3 regions of the Saccharopolyspora sp. CA-218241 genome follow, and region 3 is predicted to be linked to each of the others. Evidence: riboswitches for the same ligand, from Rfam matches in the RefSeq annotation. Region 3 holds a riboswitch; each other region holds the start of a gene.
What was found. Region 3 has a riboswitch for cobalamin ahead of ACQP0T_RS21615 (VWA domain-containing protein). Riboswitches for the same ligand answer to the same signal wherever they lie in the genome.

Region 1: linked by a shared signal. The riboswitch ahead of ACQP0T_RS06140 (ribonucleoside-diphosphate reductase subunit alpha) and the one ahead of ACQP0T_RS21615 (VWA domain-containing protein) in region 3 are both predicted to bind cobalamin.
Region 2: linked by a shared signal. The riboswitch ahead of metE (5-methyltetrahydropteroyltriglutamate--homocysteine S-methyltransferase) and the one ahead of ACQP0T_RS21615 (VWA domain-containing protein) in region 3 are both predicted to bind cobalamin.

What each region holds. Positions count from the first base shown of each region.
Region 1 covers NZ_CP191860.1:1,231,116-1,237,625, forward strand. Annotated here, with positions in the region: rRNA gene ACQP0T_RS06125 (23S ribosomal RNA) at 1-487, shown strand, start outside; rRNA gene rrf (5S ribosomal RNA) at 651-767, shown strand; gene ACQP0T_RS06135 (ribonucleotide-diphosphate reductase subunit beta) at 1,069-2,142, opposite strand; gene ACQP0T_RS06140 (ribonucleoside-diphosphate reductase subunit alpha) at 2,169-4,574, opposite strand; cobalamin riboswitch at 4,680-4,870, opposite strand; gene ACQP0T_RS06145 (glycoside hydrolase family 3 protein) at 4,992-6,510, shown strand, end outside.
Region 2 covers NZ_CP191860.1:2,041,364-2,047,873, forward strand. Annotated here, with positions in the region: gene ACQP0T_RS09970 (SDR family oxidoreductase) at 1-661, shown strand, start outside; gene metE (5-methyltetrahydropteroyltriglutamate--homocysteine S-methyltransferase) at 722-3,010, opposite strand; cobalamin riboswitch at 3,139-3,383, opposite strand; gene ACQP0T_RS09980 (arylamine N-acetyltransferase family protein) at 3,572-4,351, opposite strand; gene ACQP0T_RS09985 (LacI family DNA-binding transcriptional regulator) at 4,465-5,478, shown strand; gene ACQP0T_RS09990 (alpha/beta fold hydrolase) at 5,576-6,436, shown strand.
Region 3 covers NZ_CP191860.1:4,544,956-4,551,465, reverse strand. Annotated here, with positions in the region: gene ACQP0T_RS21640 (S1 family peptidase) at 61-882, shown strand; partial or broken gene ACQP0T_RS21635 (MFS transporter) at 979-1,983, shown strand; gene ACQP0T_RS21630 (LysE family translocator) at 2,089-2,751, opposite strand; gene ACQP0T_RS21625 (S1 family peptidase) at 2,980-3,801, shown strand; gene ACQP0T_RS21620 (GNAT family N-acetyltransferase) at 3,841-4,293, shown strand; cobalamin riboswitch at 4,699-4,824, shown strand; gene ACQP0T_RS21615 (VWA domain-containing protein) at 4,879-6,510, shown strand, end outside.

The DNA.
Region 1 (6,510 bases), 2.6 Mb from region 3:
GGTGTCGCTCAACGGATAAAAGGTACCCCGGGGATAACAGGCTGATCTTGCCCAAGAGTCCATATCGACGGCATGGTTTGGCACCTCGATGTCGGCTCGTCGCATCCTGGGGCTGGAGTTGGTCCCAAGGGTTGGGCTGTTCGCCCATTAAAGCGGCACGCGAGCTGGGTTTAGAACGTCGTGAGACAGTTCGGTCCCTATCCGCCGCGCGCGTTGGAGACTTGCGGAAGGCTGTCCCTAGTACGAGAGGACCGGGATGGACGAACCTCTGGTGTGCCAGTTGTACCGCCAGGTGCATGGCTGGTTGGCTATGTTCGGGAGGGATAACCGCTGAAAGCATCTAAGCGGGAAGCCTGTTCCTAGATGAGGTCTCCTGCCCCCTTTGTGGGGTTAAGGCTCCCAGGAGATGACTGGGTTGATAGGCTCGGCATGGAAGTTCGGTAACGGATGGAGTGGACGGGTACTAATAGGCCGAGGGCTTGTTCACGAGATGTTTGCACCCACTGTATGGTTCTGGGACAACAACCCAGGACGTGTTGGCTCACTGTGTGTGGTGGGTTGTTGATAACTGGATTGTTTTGTGTGTCCGCTGGTTGGCGGCTGCTCATGGGTTTCCCCCACCACTGTGTGTGGGTTGGGGGGTGTGGGTTGTCGGTGGCGATGGCGGGGAGGGTACGCCCGGTCCCATTCCGAACCCGGTAGCTAAGCTCCTTAGCGCTGATGGTACTGCACTCGTGAGGGTGTGGGAGAGTAAGACACCGCCGACACATTACGATGGAAGGGGCGGGGCACGAAGAACGAGGGTTCTTCGTGCCCCGCCCCTTCTTTTTTTTTGCGTGTGGGGTTCCGGGGCCTGATGGGCCGGGGGTCCCGCTTTTTTGTCTGCGCCCCCGGACCGGGTCGTGGGTGGGGGAGTTCCGTTCATCGGTGGATGGCAGAAGGGGACCTCCGCACGGCTGGGGAACCGTCCTGTCACCGCACCGGTCTCCGCGCGGCGGTGGGGCCCTCCCGCTCAGCGACTGAGCGGAAGGGCACCGCGGGCCGGGCGCCGCGTCGCGGCGGAGGAACTCAGTCCCAGGAGAGCGAGGCCCCGGACTGGTACTCGATGACCCGGGTCTCGAAGAAGTTCTTCTCCTTCTTCAGGTCCATCGCCTCGGACATCCACGGGAACGGGTTCGCTGTCTCCGGGAACACCGGGTCCAGGCCGAGCTGGGCGCAGCGCCGGTTGGTGATGAAGTGCATGTACTCGGCGCACTGGTCGGCGTTGATGCCGAGGATGCCGCGCGGCATGGTGTCCCGCCCGTAGGCGATCTCCAGTTCGCAGGCCTCGGTGAGCATCCGCCGCACCTCGGCCTGGAACTCCTCGCTCCACAGGTGCGGGTTCTCCAGCTTGATCTGGTTGATGCAGTCGATGCCGAAGTTCAGGTGGATCGACTCGTCGCGCAGGATGTACTGGTACTGCTCGGCGATGCCGACCATCTTGTTCCGCCTGCCCAGCGCGAGGATCTGGGCGAAGCCGGTGTAGAACCACATGCCTTCGAAGATGACGTAGAACGCGATGAGGTCCCGCAGGAACGCCTGGTCGGATTCGGCGGTGCCGGTGGCGAAATCCGGGTCCTCCAGGCTCTGCGTGTAGTGCAGCGCCCAGGCGTCCTTGTCCGCGATGGACGGGATCTCCCGGTACATGTTGAACAGCTCGCCCTCGTCGAGGCCGAGGCTCTCGCAGATGTACTGGAAGGTGTGGGTGTGCACGGCCTCCTCGAAGGCCTGGCGCAGCAGGTACTGGCGGCACTCGGGGTTGGTGATGTGCCGGTACACCGCGAGCACGATGTTGTTGGCCACCAGGGATTCGGCGGTGGCGAAGAAGCCGAGGTTGCGCTTGAGCAGTCGGCGCTCGTCCGCGGAGAGCCCGTCGGCGGACTTCCACAGCGAGATGTCGGCCTGCATCGAGATCTCGGTCGGCATCCAGTGGTTGTTGCACGCGGCGAGGTACTTCTCCCACGCCCAGCGGTACTTGAGCGGCAGCAGCTGGTTGACGTCGGCGCGGGCGTTGATCATCGCCTTGTCGCCGACGTCGATGCGGTCCGCGCCGCGGGCGATCTCGCCGAGGCCGGTGGCGTCGTGGTGCTGCACTGAGGTCATGGTGCGGTGCTCCTGGGTTCGGGTGCTCACTGGCAGGCTTCGCAGTCGGGATCGGTGACCGAGCACGCCGCCGCGACGTCGGCGGGCACGGCGGCCGGGACCGCGTTGAGCTTGCCGTCGGTGCCACGCAGGGTGCTCTTCTCCACGTGCGTGGCGCTGGTGGAGCGCAGGTAGTAGGTGGTCTTCAGGCCGCTGCGCCACGCCCGCCGGTACAGCTCGTCGAGGGTGCGACCGCTGGGCGCGGCCACGTAGAGGTTCAGCGACTGGGCTTGGTCGATCCACTTCTGCCTGCGCGCGGCGGCGTCGACCAGCCACTGCGGGGCCACCTCGAACGCGGTGGCGTAGAGCTGCTTGAGCCGGTCCGGGATCCGCTGGATCGGGGCGAGGCTGCCGTCGTGGTACTTCAGGTCGGCGACCATCGCCTCGTCCCAGAGCCCCGCCGCCTTGAGGTCGGACACGAGTTGCGGGTTGATGACGGTGAAGTCGCCGGACATGTTCGACTTGACGTAGAGGTTGCGGTACAGCGGTTCGACGGACTGCCCGACGCCGCAGATGTTGGAGATCGTCGCGGTGGGCGCGATCGCCATCACGTTGGAGTTGCGCATCCCGTCCCGCAGGACCTGCTCGCGCAGCGCGTGCCAGTCCAGGGTGGACGACCGGTCCAGGTCGACGTCGCCGCCGCGCGCCTCGGCCAGCAGCTCCAGCGAGTCGATCGGCAGCACGCCCCGGCTCCACAGCGACCCGTCGTAGGACTCGTAGCGCCCGCGTTCGGCGGCGAGCTCGCTGGAAGCGGCGATGGCGTGGTAGCTGATCAGCTCCATGCTGCGGTCGGCGAACTCCACCGCCTCGGCCGAGGCCATCGGGATGCGCTGGGCGAACAGCGCGTCGGCGTGCCCCATCAGGCCGAGGCCGACCGGCCGGTGCCGCAGGTTCGACCGGCGGGCCTCCGGGATCGTGTAGAAGTTGATGTCGATCACGTTGTCGAGCATCCGCACCGCGGTGCGCACGGTGCGCCGCAGCCGCGCCGCGTCGATGCCGTCGGGACCGACGTGCTGGGCCAGGTTCACCGACCCCAGGTTGCACACCGCGACCTCGTCGGCGCTGGTGTTGAGGGTGATCTCGGTGCACAGGTTGGAGGAGTGGACCACGCCGGCGTGCTGCTGCGGCGACCGCAGGTTGCACGGGTCCTTGAAGGTGATCCACGGGTGCCCGGTCTCGAACAGCATGGTGAGCATCCGGCGCCACAGGTCCACCGCGCGGACCCGGCGGAACACGGCGATCTCGCCCCGGTCGGCCGCCTGTTCGTAGGCCCGGTAGCGCTCGGCGAACGCGGTGCCGTAGAGGTCGTGCAGATCGGGCGTCTCGTCGGGGGAGAACAGCGTCCACTGCTCGTCGGCCTCGACGCGGCGCAGGAACTCGTCGGGCACCCAGTTCGCGGTGTTCATGTCGTGGGTGCGCCTGCGGTCGTCGCCGGTGTTCTTGCGCAGGTCGAGGAATTCCTCGACGTCGATGTGCCAGGTCTCCAGGTAGGCGCAGACCGCGCCCTTGCGCTTGCCGCCCTGGTTGACCGCGACCGCGGTGTCGTTGGCGATCTTGAGGAACGGCACCACGCCCTGCGAGTTGCCGTTGGTGCCGCGGATGTGCGCGCCGATGCCGCGCACCGGCGTCCAGTCGTTGCCGAGCCCGCCCGCGTACTTCGACAGCAGGGCGTTGTTGCTGATCGAGTGGAAGATCGCGGCGAGGTCGTCGTCCACCGTGGTCAGGAAGCACGACGAGAGCTGCGGGCGGGTGGTCCCGGCGTTGAACAGGGTCGGCGTCGAGCACATGAAGTCCATCGAGGACAGCAGCTCGTAGAACTCGATCGCCCGCGCCTCGCGGTCGTCCTCGCGCAGCGCCAGGCCCATCGCGACCCGCATGAAGAACGCCTGCGGCAGTTCGTAGCGGGTGCCGCCGACGTGCAGGAAGTAGCGGTCGTAGAGGGTCTGCAGGCCGAGGAACCCGAAGGCGAGGTCGCGGTCGGGCAGCAGGGCGCGGCCGAGCCGGTCCAGGTCGAACGAGGCCAGTTCCGGGGCGAGCTGACCGGCGTCGACGCCGAAGCGCACGTAGTCGGCGAAGTAGCCCGGGTACCGGTCGCGCATCTCGACCTGGTCGGCTTCCCGCGGCTGTCCGGCCAGCAGGCTCAGCACTTCGCGGCGCAGCTTGTCCAGCAGCAGCCGGGCGGTGACCGCGGAGTAGTTCGGTTCGACTTCGACCAGGGTGCGCGCGGCCATGATCTGCGCCAGCGCGAGTTCGTCACCGCTGATGCCGTCGTAGATGGTGCGCTGGACCTCGGCCAGCACGGCGTCGGCCGATACCCCGGTCAGGCCGTCGCACGCCTGCTGGACCACGGTGGACACCCGGGTCCAGGTCGGGGTGGCGAGTGTTGCGGTCACTTGGGCTCTCTCCCTCGCGAGCTCGGTGGACCACGACGGCGCACGGGGAGACCGCGGGGCGGTCGTCCGCGTGGACCCGCCCTCGAGGTCCCGGACAGGCACGCGCGCGGCGTGCCACCGGTGGCAGGTCTTCGGACTCACGGGCGGCCTACTGGTCGTGGCTTCCCAGGCTCGACGAGCCCAGTGCCGGATACGACGGTCGTTCCCGTTCACCGCTGCGGGGCAGTCCCGGACTCGCACCGGGTTCCCTCTTCGCCACCGGATCGCTCCGGTGGACCACCAGCGGGCCACACACTACATCTTGGGTCGACTCCTCTTTCGGATGGCCACATACCGGTGTGTCGGGCTTCCGGTCGACACACCCCGACCGGTCGCCGAGACTGGCGGGGCGGACCACGGGGAGAGGGGGATCCCGGCATGGGGGCCGTCGACGAGGCCGACTTGCGCAGGCTGCTCGCCCAGCTCAGCGTCGCGGACAAGGTCCGGTTGCTGACCGGGGCGGACCTGTGGACGCTGCACCCGCTCCCGGAGATCGGGCTGCGCCCGCTGGTGCTCTCCGACGGTCCGCACGGCGTGCGCGGCCCCACCTTCGACGAGCGCGACGCCTCGCTCCTGCTGCCGGTGGCCTCGGCGCTGGCCGCCACCTGGGACCGGGCGGCCGCGCGCACCGCGGGCGAGCTGCTCGGCGACGAGGCCCGCAGGCGCGGCGTGCACGTGGTGCTCGCGCCGACCGTCAACCTGCACCGCACCCCGTTCTCGGGCCGGCACTTCGAGAACTTCTCCGAGGACCCGCTGCTGGTCGCCGCGATGGGCGCCGAGGTCGTCGCGGGCGTCCAGTCCCGCGACGTGGCCGCCACGCCGAAGCACTTCGCGGCCAACGACAGCGAGACCGAACGGCTGTCCTACGACGTGCGGGTGGACGAGCGGACGCTGCGGGACGTCTACCTCGCCCCGTTCGAGCGGATCATCGCCGAAGCCGGGCCGTGGGCGCTGATGGCCGCCTGCAACTCGGTCCTCGGCCGGTCCATGACCGAGAACTCCTGGCTGCTCAACGACGTGCTCAAGGGCGAGTGGGACTGGGACGGCGCGGTGGTGTCGGACTGGTTCGCCACCCGCTCGGTGGAGGCCGCGGCGCTGGGCGGGCTGGACCTGGCCATGCCCGGGCCCGGCGGGCCGTGGCGGGAGCTGGGCGCCGCGGTGGAGGGCAACCGGGTGCCGGAATCCGTGCTCGACGACAAGGTGCTGCGGCTGCTGCGGCTGGCCGCCCGCACCGGGGCGCTCGGCCCGGAACGCGCGGAACCCGGTCCACCGCCGGAATCCGCCCGGCCCGCCCTCCGCGACCTGGCCACCCGCGGTTTCGTGCTGCTGCGCAACGAACCGGTGGACGGCGCGCCGCTGCTGCCGGTGCCGGGCGAGGTGTCCCGGATCGCGGTGATCGGGGAGAACGCGCTGCTGCCCGTGGTGCAGGGCGGTGGTTTCTCGCGCGTCAGCCCGCCGCACGTGGTCACCCCGCTGGACGGGGTGCGCGCCGCGTTCCCCGCCGCCGAGGTGTTCTACCAGCGCGGGGTGCACCACCGGCGGCTGCTCGACCCGATCCCGCGCGCGGCGGTGCGCGATCCCCGGGGCGAGGGGACCGGGCTGCGGGTGGAGCACCTCGACGCCGACGGCGAGGTGCTGCGCAGCGAGCTGCGCGGCACCGACCGGCTGCTCTGGGCGGGCGACCTGCCCGCGGGCACCGAACGGCTGCGGGTGCGCGGCGAGCTGGCCGCCGCGGAGGGCGAGCACCGGTTCGGCGTGCACGGTGCCGGCCGGGTGCGGCTGTCGGTGGCGGGACGCGAGGTGCTCGACGCCGACAACGTCGCCGGGCCCGTCGACGATCCGGTGGGCGAGCTGCTGGAGCCGCCCGAGCAGCGCGTCGACGTGGTGCTCGTCGACG
Region 2 (6,510 bases), 2.5 Mb from region 3:
CTACCGGGTGGTGCTGGCCGGGCGCCGGGCCGAGAAGCTGGACGAGACGGCGGGTCGGCGGCCGGGAGCGCTGGTGGTGCCCACCGACGTCGCCGACGAGGAATCGGTCGCGGCGCTGTTCGACGCCGTGCGCGAGCGCTGCGGGCGGCTGGACCTGCTGGTCAACAACGCGGGGATGTCCGGGGCGCCGGGTTCGGTCGGCGACGTGGACCCGGCGGACTGGGCGCGCGTCGTCGGGGTGAACCTGACCGGCTCGTTCCTCTGCGCGCACCACGCCTTCCGAGTGATGCGCGACCAGCGGCCCCGCGGCGGCCGGATCATCAACAACGGGTCGATCTCCGCGCACAGCCCGCGCCCGCGCAGCGTCGGCTACACCAGCACCAAGCACGCGATCACCGGGCTGACCAAGTCGATCTCGCTGGACGGCCGGGAGCACGACATCGCCTGCGGGCAGATCGACATCGGCAACGCCGCCACCGAGATGACCACCCGGATGGCCGAGGGCATCCCGCAGGCCGATGGGACGGTCCGCGCCGAGCCGACCTTCGACGTCCGGCACGTCGCCGAGGCCGTGCTCTACATGGCCGGGCTCCCGCTGTCGGCCAACGTCCAGTTCCTCACCGTCACCGCGACCGCGATGCCCTTCATCGGCCGCGGCTGAGCCGTCGCGGGCGAGGCCGCCGAGTGGTGGGGGAGGCGGCCCCGCCCGCGACGGGAGTGATCAGCGCAGCGACGGACGGATCCCGGCGGTCGCGATGATCACGTTCTCCAGCGCCTGCTCCACCTCGGTGTAGCCCCGCGTCTTGAGCCCGCAGTCGGGGTTGACCCACAGGCGTTCGGCGGGCACCGCGGCCAGCGCGGCCGTCAGCAGGTCGGTGACCTCCGCCGCGGTCGGGACCCGCGGCGAGTGGATGTCGTAGACGCCCGGGCCGACGCCCCGGGCGAAGCCGACCGCGTTGAGGTCGTCGAGCACCTCCATCCGGGAACGGGCCGCCTCGATGCTGGTGACGTCGGCGTCCAGCGCCACGATCGCGTCGATCACGTCGCCGAACTCGGAGTAGCACAGGTGCGTGTGGATCTGGGTGGAGTCGGCGATGCCGGACGTGGCCAGCCGGAAGGACGTCACCGCCCAGTCCAGGTACCCGGGCCGGTCCGCCTCGCGCAGCGGCAGCAGCTCGCGCAGGGCGGGCTCGTCCACCTGGACCACCCGGATGCCCGCGGCCTCCAGGTCGGCCACCTCGTCGCGGATGGCCAGGGCGACCTGGTCGGCGGTGGTGGCCAGCGGCTGGTCGTCGCGGACGAACGACCACGCCAGGATGGTGACCGGTCCGGTGAGCATCCCCTTGACCGGCTTCTCGGTGAGCTTCTGGGCGTAGGTGGCCCACTCCACGGTCATCGGGGCGGGGCGGGAGACGTCGCCGTAGAGGATCGGCGGGCGCACGCACCGCGACCCGTAGGACTGCACCCAGCCGAATTCGGTGCTGGCGAACCCGTCGAGGTGCTCGGAGAAGTACTGCACCATGTCGTTGCGCTCGGGTTCGCCGTGCACCAGCACGTCGAGGCCGAGCCGCTCCTGCACCCGGATCACCCGCTCGATCTCGTCGCGCATCCGCTGCTGGTAGGTCGCCGGGTCGATGCGTCCGGCGCGCAGCGCCGCGCGCGCCTTGCGGACGTCGGTGGTCTGCGGGAAGGAACCGATCGTGGTGCTCGGCAGCGGCGGCAACCGCAACGACCGCTGCTGGGCCTCCTGCCGCCCGGCGTAGTCACCGCGCCGCGCGTGCTCCGGGCGCAGCGAGTCCAGCCGGGCCCGGACCCGGTTGTCGCGCACCGAGTCGGCACCGGCCCGGTCGGCGACCGCGCGCCGGGCGGCGGCGAGCTCGTCGGCCACCACCTCGCGCCCGTCGCGCAGCGCCCGGCCGAGGACCACGACCTCGTCGACCTTCTGCCGCGCGAAGGCCAGCCAGGACGCCACCCGCGCGTCCAAGGCGGTCTCGGCCTCGACGTCGTAGGGCACGTGCAGCAGCGAGCAGGACGTGCCGACCGCGACCTCGCCCGCCAGGCCCAGCAGGGTCGCGGCGGTGGACAGCGCGCCGTCCAGGTCGGTGCGCCAGACGTTGCGGCCGTCGACCAGTCCGGCGACCAGCGCCTTGTCCGCCAGGCCGCGCACCGACGGGAGCCGGTCCAGCGCCGACCGCCCGGCGACCAGGTCCACCGCCAGCGCCTCGACCGGGGTGGCGGCCAGCTCGCCGAGCGCCTCGCCCAGATCGCCGAAGTAGCCGGCCGCCAGGATCTTCGGCCGCTCGGTCAGCTCGCCCAGGCGCCGGTAGGCGGCGCGCAGCGCGGCCAGCTCGGCGGGGGAGCGGTCGGCGGCGAAGGCGGGCTCGTCGAGCTGCACCCACTCCGCGCCCGCGCGGTGCAGCTCACCGAGCAGCTCGGCGTAGGCGGTCAGCAGGTCGTCGAGCCGGTCCAGCGGGCGGAACGACTCCGGCGCCTGGTCGTCCGATTTGGACAGCAGCAGGAAGGTCAGTGGCCCGACCAGCACCGGACGGGTGGTCACGCCCGCTTCCAGGGCTTCCTGGTACTGGTCCACAGGGGACTGGTCGGACAGCGAGAACCGCGTGTCCGGGCCGATTTCCGGGACGAGGTAGTGGTAGTTGGTGTCGAACCACTTGGTCATCTCCAGCGGCGGCGTGGACTCCACCCCGCGCGCCATCGCGAAGTAGGTGTCCAGCGGGCTCAGCCCGAGCGCGGTGAACCGTTCGGGTACCGCACCGAAGACGACCGCGGTGTCGAGCACCTGGTCGTAGTACGAGAACGTGTTGCCCGGCACCGAATTCAGTCCGGCCTCGTGCAGCGAGCGCCACGTGTCCACCCGCAGGCCGCGGGCGACCTCCCGGAGTTCCGGCTCGCCGATCCGCCCGGCCCAGTAGCGTTCCAAGGCTCGTTTGAGCTCCCGGTCGGGGCCGATCCGGGGGTAGCCCAGCACGGTGGAACCGATCGTGGTTGTCAACGCTCTCTCCTCGCGAGCTCGACGACAGGAGTCCGAGACCGGGAGAGCGCAGGGCGCGACGGCGCGACGAGCTGCCGCGCGGGCGTCCGGCAGGCCCTCCCTCGGGGCCTCGAACAGCGCGCACCGCTCCGGCGCGCGCACCGGTGGCAGGTCTTCGGACTCACGGGCGCTTCCCGGCGTCGCCGGGGATTCCTACTGGCCGTCGCTTCCCGGGCCTGGTGGCCCAGTGCTGATCCCGGTCGTGGACCGGGGACGGCGTTGGTTCCCGTTCACCGCTGCGGGGCAGTCCCGGATTCGCACCGGGTTCCCTCTTGCCTCGGCCGCTCCCGCCCGGTCGGGCGGAGGCGGCCGAACCACCAGCACGGATCAGGCTAGCCGCCGACCTCGCGTTGGCAAGGGCGCCCGCCGCCACGAGCGTCCCCGCGCGCCGGGCGCGGCGCCCGTTGACGTCGCCTTTCGATCCGCCGCGCCGCCGCGGTGAGATCCCGGACACACCGTCGCGCGGGCGCCCGCCCGCCGCCGAGCCGGACGGACCGGTGGGCCCCCGCAGTGGACGTCCGCTCAGCGCTGCGCCGGGTCGGCGGGGAGCCGGTCGAGGGGCATCCCGAACACCTCGCGGTAGGTCGCCAGCGCTTCGTCCTCGGTGAGGGTCCGCTCGGTGCGCTCGCCGTGCTCGGTGCGGACCAGTCGTGTTCCGCTGAGGGTGACCCGGCCCGCTCCGGTGCGCAGCGAGCAGGTCGGACCGCGGGTGAACGGCGAGCGCGGCGAGGTCTGCTGGTACCAGCAGGTGGGCTCGAAGTCGCGCAGCGCGCGGGGGCGGGGCTCCAGCCGGTACTGCGGCTCGCCGTCGCGCAGCAGGTCCAGGTCGCCGGACGCCGCGTCGACCGGGCGGAGGGCGAACGAGCCTTCCGGGTCGGGCTGCTCGCCGGTGCTCGCCATCCGCAGCGGGTGCACGGGGTTGCGGCCGAAGCCGACGTCGACCAGCCACGGCTCGTCGAGGTCGACCCGCAGCGCCAGGTGGTCCATCGGCGGACCCGGCTGCTCGGGGGTGGCGAAGACCCGCGCGGCGAGCAGTTCCACCCGGTAGCCGAGCGCGGTCAGCAGCGCCGCGAACAGCCCGTTGAGCTCGTAGCAGAAGCCGCCCCGGCGGCGCCGCACGATCTTGTCGACCAGGTGCTCCTCGGTCAGCTCGACCAGCTCGCCGAGGTGGATGTCGAGGTTCTCGAACGGCACCGAGGTCAGGTGCCCGGACTGGAGCGCGTGCAGGGTCGTCGCGTCGGGCGGCCCGACCGCCTCGATCCCGATCCGGGCCAGGTACCGCTCGGTGGTGGCATCGTCCACACGACCATTCTGGCACATCACCTCATGTCCACAGTAGACACCAGCGGCCGGGTGGGGGATATGATCCCGCGAACGGCGGTGCTCGCGCCCCGGGACCTGGGAGGATGGCACGGATGACGGCTGGCGGGCGAGAGGACGAGCGGACCGGGCCGACCGCGGCTGACGTGGCGGCGCTGGCCGGGGTGTCCCGGGCGACGGTGTCGTACGTGCTCAACGGGCTCGTCGACGAGCGGATCGGGCCCGAGACCTGGGCCGAGGTGCGGGCCGTCGCCCGCGAGCTCGGCTACGTCCCGCCCGGCGGCCGCCGGACGACCGGGCACGAGCTGGTCATCGGCCACCTGGGCGGCGAGCGGATGACCCTCGCGCGACTGGCCACCGCGGGGCTGGACCGGCTCGCCGTCGAGCTCGGCGAAGCGGGCTACACGATGGTCCTGCACCGCGACACCGAGCTGAAGGGGATGGCGGCGGCGCGGTCCTGGGCGGCGTTGCGACCGGCGGCGGTGATCGCCCACGCCGACCGGTTCACCAAGGGCGGTGCCGAGCTGCTCCGCCGCGCGGGGGTGGTGCCGATCGGCATCGCGACCCAACCCGTCCCGGCGGTGCCGACGCTGGTGATCGACGACTCCCGGCTGGGCGAGGTCGCCGCCGAGCACCTCGCCGAGCGCGGCTGCCGCCGGGTGCTCGTGGTGGTGCCGAAGGCCAAGGGCGACCGGCAGCTCGTGGCGCACCGGGTGGCGGGGTTCGAACGGGTGGCCGCCCGCACCGGGATGCGGCTGGAGGTGGTGCGGATGGGGCTGCGCCGCGACTCCGCCGACCGGCTGACCCGCACCGTCGCCGGGGACGATCCGCCCGACGGCGTGTTCGCCTGCACCGACGACCACGCCGGGCTGCTGCTGGGCGCCCTGCTGGACCGGGGCGTGCGGGTCCCCGGTGACCTCGCGCTGGTCGGGGCGGACAACGCTCCGTTCTGCGAGATGCTGCGTCCCCGGCTGACCTCGGCGGAGATCGATCTGGACGCCCCGGGGGCGGACCTGGGGCGCGCCGTGCTGGCGGCCATCCGGGGGCGGTGGGACCCCGACGCGGCCGCCCGGCCGTGGCCCGCGGTGCTGCACGTCCGGGACACCTGAGCGCCGCACCAGGGTCTTCGGTCCCTGTTCAGCGGCTCCGCCGCGTCCCTAGCCTCGAGCCGACCCATATCCCGGCGCGATCGCAGGAGGCGGCCGCATGACGGTGACCCCCGTTCGCGAGCTGACCCGGCGGGAGCAGGACGAGATCGACCGCGCCAACCGGTCCCGTCGCCCGCCCGTGGTCTTCCTGCACGGCATGTGGCTGCTGGCGGAGAGCTGGCGGCCGTGGGCGGACTGCTTCGAGGACGCCGGCTACGCTGCGCTGACCCCCGGCTGGCCGGACGACCCGGAGACCGTCGAGCAGGCCAGGAACGATCCCGACGCCTTCGCGCGCAAGGGGATCGGCGACGTCGCCGCGTACCACGAACGGGTGATGGCCGGGCTGGACCGGACGCCCGCGCTCGTCGGCCACGCCCTCGGCGGTCTGCTGGCGCAGCTCCTGGCCGGGCGCGGCGGCGCCATGGCGTCGGTCGTCATCGACCCCGTCCCGACCCGCGGCGTGCTCCCGATGCCGTTCGCGGCGCTGCGGTCGGCGCTGCCGGTGCTGCGCAGACCCGGCAACCGCGGCCGGGCGGTGATGCTGAGCTTCAGGCAGTTCCGCTACCGCTTCGCCAACGCGATCAGCAAGGAGGAGGCCCGGGAGCTCTACGACCGCTACCACGTGGCGGCCTCGGGGGCGCCGATGTTCGAGTCGATGCTGGCGAACTTCAGCCCGCGCACCGAGGCCCGGGCCGACAGCGCCGCTCCGCAGCGCGGCCCCATGCTGATCGTCTCCGGCCACCGGGACCACCAGGTGCCGCCGGCCACCACCGCGGCGACCTACGAGCGGCAGCGGCGCAACCCGGGGATCACCGAGTTCGCCGAGCTCGCCGATCGGGGGCATTCGCTGACCATCGACGCCGGGTGGGAGGCGGTCGCGCGACTGTCCCTCGACTTCGTCCGCCGGTTCGTCCGGTAGCGGTTTGGCCTGCTCCGGCGCGGGGTAAGGAGCACCCCAGTGGCCGATGGGACGACGTCCCATGAACCCGAGAT
Region 3 (6,510 bases):
GGGGGACCGGTTCGCGCGGACGGCGCCGGCCCACCCCCGCCTGTGGGGGAGGAGACAGCGATGACAGGAGTTCCGCGCAGGGGAGCGGCGGCGCTGGGCGTGCTGGCGATGTCGGCGGCGCTGGCGACCGCACCGCTGACCGCCGGTGCCGCCGAAACCGCCGGTGCCGCCGAGACCGGGCCCGCCGCCTCGAAGGCACCGCCGATCGTCGGCGGCTCCCCGGCCCCGATCGCCGAGCACCCGTGGGTGGTCTACCTCGCCAACCCGCGGGGCGACCAGTTCTGCGGCGGCACCCTCGCCGCTCCCGACAAGGTCGTCACCGCCGCGCACTGCGTGGACGGCGAGCGGCCGGGGGCGGTGCAGGTCGTCGCGGGCCGGGAGGACAAGCGGACCACCGCGGGCACCGTCGCCGGGGTCCGGGACATCTGGACCCACCCGGACTACCAGAGCGCCACCGCGGGCGCCGACGTCGCGGTGCTCACCCTGGACACCCGGCTCCCGCAGCAGCCGCTGCCGCTGGCCACCCCGGCCGATTCCGCGCTCTACCAGGCGGGCACGCCGACCACGGTGCTCGGCTGGGGCAACGTCGCCGAGGGCGGTCCCAGCTCCGACGTGCTGCGCTCGGTCCAGGTCCCGGTGGTGGCCGACCCCGACTGCTCGCGCGCCTACTCGCAGTTCGACCCGCGCACGATGGTCTGCGCGGGCGTGCCCGAAGGCGGCAAGGACAGCTGCCAGGGCGACTCCGGCGGGCCGATGGTCGCCGACGGGAAGCTGACCGGCATCGTCTCCACCGGCAACGGCTGCGCCCGCCCGGGCTACCCCGGGATCTACACCCGGGTCGCCACCTACCAGGCCGACATCGCCGCCCAGCTCGGCACCTGAGGACCTGTGCCTGGGGACGGGTGAGAGGGACGTCACGGCCGCCCGGGGGCTGCGCCACCGCGCGGCGCGGGCATACAACGGGTGGCTGTGACGTCGATGTGGTTGCGCGCGGCCTTCCTGCTGACCGTCGCGGGCTGGGGTGCCAACCAGTTCTCCCCGCTGCTGGCCGCCTACCAGCGGGGGCTCGGCGTGTCCGGCACCGCCGTCACCGGGCTGTTCGCGCTGTACGTGGTGGGTCTGGTCCCGGGCCTGCTGCTCGGCGGACCGCTGGCCGACCGGCGCGGGCGCCGACCGGTGGTGCTGGGCGCGGTGCTGCTCAACGGGGTGGCCACGCTGGCGCTGATGGCCGGGGTGCTGGCCGTGCCCTGGCTGGCCGTCGGGCGGGTGCTCACCGGCGTCGGCACCGGGGCGGTGCTGGCCGCGGGCACCGCCTGGGTCCGCGAACTGACGCTGCTCGCGGGCGCGACCGACGACGGCGCGGGCGCCCGCCGGGCCGGAGTGCTGCTGTCGGCCGGGTTCAGCCTCAGCGGACTGGTCGCCGCGCTGCTCGCCCAGTGGGCACCGCGGCCGCTGGTCGTCGCCTACCTGCCGCACCTGGTGCTGTGCGTGGCCGGGCTGCTGCTCGCGCTGGCCTGCCCGGAGACCCGGCCGAGCCGACCGGCGGCGACGCGGGTGCGGCAGCGCGACCGGCGGTTCCGCGCGCTGGTGCTGCCGGTGGCGCTGTGGGTGTTCGTCGGCCCCTCGATCAGCTTCGGCGTGCTGCCGGGGCAGGTCGCCCCGGCGGAGTGGGAGACGCTGCACGCGGGACTGGCCGCGCTGCTCGCCCCCGGCACCGGCGCGCTGGTGCAGCCCCTGGCCCGCCGCCTCGCGGCCCGCGGCGAACGGGTCCCGGCGGTGGTGGGGCTGGGCCTGCTGGGCCTCGGGCTGGCGCTGGCCGCGCTGACCGCGGCGCGCGGGATGCCGCTGGCCGCCCTGGCCTGCTGCGCGCTGCTCGGCGCGGGCTACGGGTGCTGCTCGACCTACTGCCTGACCGTGGTCGGGCGGATCGCCGCGCCCGGCGGGCTGGCCCGGCTCACCTCGGTGTTCTGGGTGGTCGCCTACCTCGGCTTCGCCGCGCCGTACCTGTTCGCGCTGGCCGCCCCGGTCGCCGACGCCCCGGCGCTGCTGGCCGGGCTGGCGGTCCTGGCGCTGCTCACCGGCCTGCGGTCAGCTCGCCACCAACCCGACCGAGATGGTCAGGAACGCCGCCACGCTGACCAGGTCCAGCGAGTGGGAGACCCGGGGATGCCGGAGCCGGTCGGCGATGCGGGCGGCGGCCAGCACGATGGTCAGCTCCCAGAACGCGGCGAGCACCAGGAAGATCACGCCTAGCACCACGAGCTGCACCGCGGGCTGCGCGGCGGCGCCGACGAACTGCGGCAGGAACGCCAGGCTGAACAGCAGCATCTTCGGGTTGGTCAGGTTGCTCAGCAGCCCGCGCAGGAACGGGTTGGACCGGTCGGGCACCGGCTCGGCCAGCCCTTCGGCGCCGGCCCGGCGGGCCAGCCAGAGCCCGCGCAGGATCGATCCGGCCAGGTAGACCAGGTACGCCGCGCCGACCCACTTCAGCACCGACAGCACCGCCGGGTGCCGGGTGATCAGCGCGCCGAGGCCGCCGATCACCGCCGCGACCTGGAGCACGCTGGCGGTGTGGATGCCGACCAGGGCGAGCAGCCCGGCGCGGCGGCCCGCGTTCAGCGAGGTGCGCAGCAGCAGGAAGGCATCGACTCCGGGGGTGAGGATCACGACCGCGCTCGCCAGCAGGAAGGCGGGCAGCGGAGTGGGGTCCAGGAGCACGTGCGGTTCCTCCTCGCGCTGATCTCGTGTCACCCGACCAGGCGTAGTTCGCCGCTCCGCCTGCGGAGACGCGGCGGAGCCGGTGGTACTGGTTCGGGAGGATCGGCGAACGATCGCGCATCGGTGCGCAGATTTTGTCGCCGAGAGCCATCATAGCGAAATATTTTCCCGGAACCGTGTGACTCCCCTCTCGTCATTCCCGGTATCGGTCCGGCTACGGTCCGTCCGGCGACAGGGTTCCGGCGGTGGAGGGCCGACGTGGTGGGCAGCAGCAGGAGCGGACCGGTGCGGATCGCGCTCGCGGGCGCGATGACCGTGCTCGCGGGGGTCCAGCCCGCGTACGCGGACGAGCGGCCCCAGGAGCGCGTCCTCGGCGGCGGGCCCGACTCCACCGACCGGGCGCCGTGGGCGGTCGCGCTCACCGACGGGTCCGGGCGGCACTTCTGCGGTGGCGCGCTGGTCAGCCCCGTCGAGGTGGTCACCGCCGCGCACTGCGTGGTCGACGGGACGGGCTCTCGGCGCGGGCCCGCCGACCTGCGGGTCGTCGCCGGGCGCACCGACCTCGGCACCGGCGCCGGTGTCGTCGGGCGCGTGGTGCGGACCTGGGTGCACCCGGAGTACGCGGGCTTCGAGCAGGGCGACGACCTCGCCGTGCTCACCCTGGACGCGCCGCTGCCGCAGCGGCCGATCCCGGTGGTCGCCCCCGGCGACCCCGCGCCGTACCGGCCGGGCACCACCGGCCGGGTCCACGGCTGGGGGCGCACCAGCGAGGGCGGTGCGTCCTCATCGACGTTGCGCTCGGTGACCGTGCCGGTCACCGACGACCAGACCTGCGCCGCGGCCTACTCCACCTACGACAGGACCGAGATGTTCTGCGCCGGGGTGCCCGAGGGCGGTCGCGACGCCTGCGCAGGCGACTCCGGCGGGCCGTTCGTGGTGGGCGGGCGGCTCGCCGGGGTCGTCTCCTTCGGCACCGGCTGCGGCCGGCCCGGCGTCCCCGGCGTCTACACCAGGCTCGGGGGTTACCCGGAGCTCGCCGACCAGCTCCAGCCGAGTGGTGTGGGCAACTCCCGGCCCGGGTGACCAGGGCCTCCGGCCGGATGCTGTGATATCCAGGTTCAGGTGACCCTCCAGCCGCTCGCGACCGCCGTCCACCGCGCCTACACCGCGGACCTGGACGCCGACGACTTCTACCGGATGCTGCGCCTGCGCGTCGACGTCTTCGTCGCCGAGCAGCAGTGCGCGTACCCGGAGCTCGACGGCAGGGATCTCGAGGAGACCACCCGGCACTTCTGGATCGATTCCGCCGATGGTTTCGTGCTCGGCTACCTGCGCCTGCTGGAGGACCCCGACGGCGTCTACCGGATCGGCCGGGTGTGCACCGCCCAGGGCGCCCGCGGCCTCGGGCTGGGGCGCAAGCTGATGCGCGCCGCCGTCGCCGAGGTCCGGCGCAGACCGGTCGTGCTCTCCGCGCAGACCTACGCCGTGGACTTCTACCGCTCCTTCGGCTTCGCCGAGGACGGCGAGGAGTACCTGGAGGACGGCATCCCCCACGTCCCGATGCGCCGCGCCTGATCCCCCGCGCCGCAACGACGACGGCACCGCTGAGCTCCGAAAGCGGCCGACGCCCCACTCATCTCATCCGAAAGGAACTGAGTGAGGGGCACCCTTGCCCGAGTTCGGGGTCTTTTCGGAATGCGGCGGAGCCGCATGCGGTGCGGCCGTCAACCGGCACCGCCGCCCGTGCTCGGACGTGACCGCTCAGCGGTCTTCTCGCGAGGACGCCCTGATGCCGTGTATTGGCGATCCATCGAGAAGGGCGCCCGGAGCGAGAAGGCCGCTGAGGTTCCGCCACCCGCACCGCCACGCAGGCCATTCTGAAAACAGTCCGTGGGGTGGGGACGTGGCGCTGGTCTCGGGTGTGTTGGTCCGGTGATCGGGGTCTGCGACGATGCCGGGTGATCCACGCGAGGGGTGCGGCAGGAAGCCGGTGCGAATCCGGCGCGGTCGGCGCCACTGTGACCGGGGAGCGGTCCGCCACCACGTGCCACCGGGCGATGCCTGGGAAGGCCGGCGGCCCGCGCCGATCCGGGAGCCAGGACACTGCGGCCCCTCCTTCCCGATACCCGGGGCGTCCGACACCCGAGGAAGGAACCCGGCATGACCGCTCCTCCGCGCGCCGCCGCGCGCTTCCCGTTCTCCGCCGTGGTCGGTCACGACGACCTCCGGCTCGCGCTGCTGCTCAACGCGATCCACCCGCGCATCGGCGGGGTGCTGGTGCGCGGTGAGAAGGGCACCGCCAAGTCGACCGCGGTGCGGGCGCTGGCGGGGCTGCTGCCCGCGCTCGACGTCGTCGAGGGCTGCCGGTTCGGGTGCGCCCCCGACGCGCTGGACGACCGGTGCCCGGACGGCCCGCACGACGCGGTGGTGGCCCAGCGCCGACCGGCCGGGCTGGTGGAGCTGCCGGTCGGGGCCACCGAGGACCGGCTGATCGGCTCGCTGGACCTGGAACGCGCGCTGACCGAGGGCGTCCGCGCCTTCCAGCCCGGCCTGCTGGCCGCCGCGCACCGGGGCGTGCTCTACGTCGACGAGGTCAACCTGCTGCACGACCACCTGGTCGACCTGCTGCTGGACGCCGCGGCGATGGGTCGCGCGCACGTCGAGCGCGACGGGGTGTCGGTCTCGCACGCCGCGTCGTTCCTGCTGGTCGGCACGATGAACCCGGAGGAGGGCGAGCTGCGCCCGCAACTCCTGGACCGGTTCGGCCTGACCGTGCACGTCGCCGCCGCCCGCGAGGTCGCCACCCGGACCGAGGTGGTGCGCAGGCGGCTGGCCTTCGAGGACGACCCGGAGGGCTTCGCCGGGCAGTGGGCGGAGGCCGACGCGGAGCTGGCCCGGCGCATCGTCGAGGCCCGCGCCCGGCTGGATGCCGTGGTGCTGCCGGATTCCGAGCTGCGCCGCATCTCCGCGCTGTGCGCCGCGCTGGAGGTCGACGGGATGCGCGCCGACCTGGTGCTGGCCCGCACCGCCGTGGCGCACGCGGCGTGGCGCGGCGCGGACGCGGTGGCCGAGCAGGACGTCGAGACGGCGGCCCGGCTGGCGCTGCCGCACCGGCGCAGGCGCGACCCGTTCGACGAGCCGGGGATGGCGGAGGACCAGTTGCAGCAGGCCCTCTCCGAGGCCGCCGAGCACGCCGGGGACGGCGACGACGACCCGCCGCCGGACGGCCCGGGCGGCGGTGCTCCCGAGGACGGCGGCCCCGATGACGGCGGTCCGGACGACGGCGGACCCGATGACGGCGGACCCGATGACGGCGGGCCCGATGACGGCGGGCCCGGGGCCGGTGCGCCCGACAGCGGCGACGAGGGCGACGGCGGCCGCAGCGGTGGCGCTGACGGCGACGAGGGCTCGGGCGGTGCCGACCGGCAGCCCGCGGCACCGGAACCGGCCTTCCGGGCGCGGCTGCTGGAGGTGCCGGGACTCGGCGAAGGCGCCCCGGGACGGCGCTCGCGCAGCCGGTCCCGCACCGGGCGCGGGGTCCGCGCTTCCGCGGTGGAGGGCAACGGCGTGCACCTGACCGCCACGCTCGCCGCGGCGGCCCCGCACCAGCGGGCGCGCGGGCGCAGCGGACCCGGCCTGCTGCTGCACCGCGAGGACGTCCGCCGGGCGGTCCGGGAGGGCCGCGAGGGCAACCTCGTGCTGTTCGCGGTCGACGCCTCCGGGTCGATGGCGGCGCGGGAGCGGATGTCGGCGGTCAGCGGTGCGGTGCTGTCCCTGCTGCGGGACGCCTAC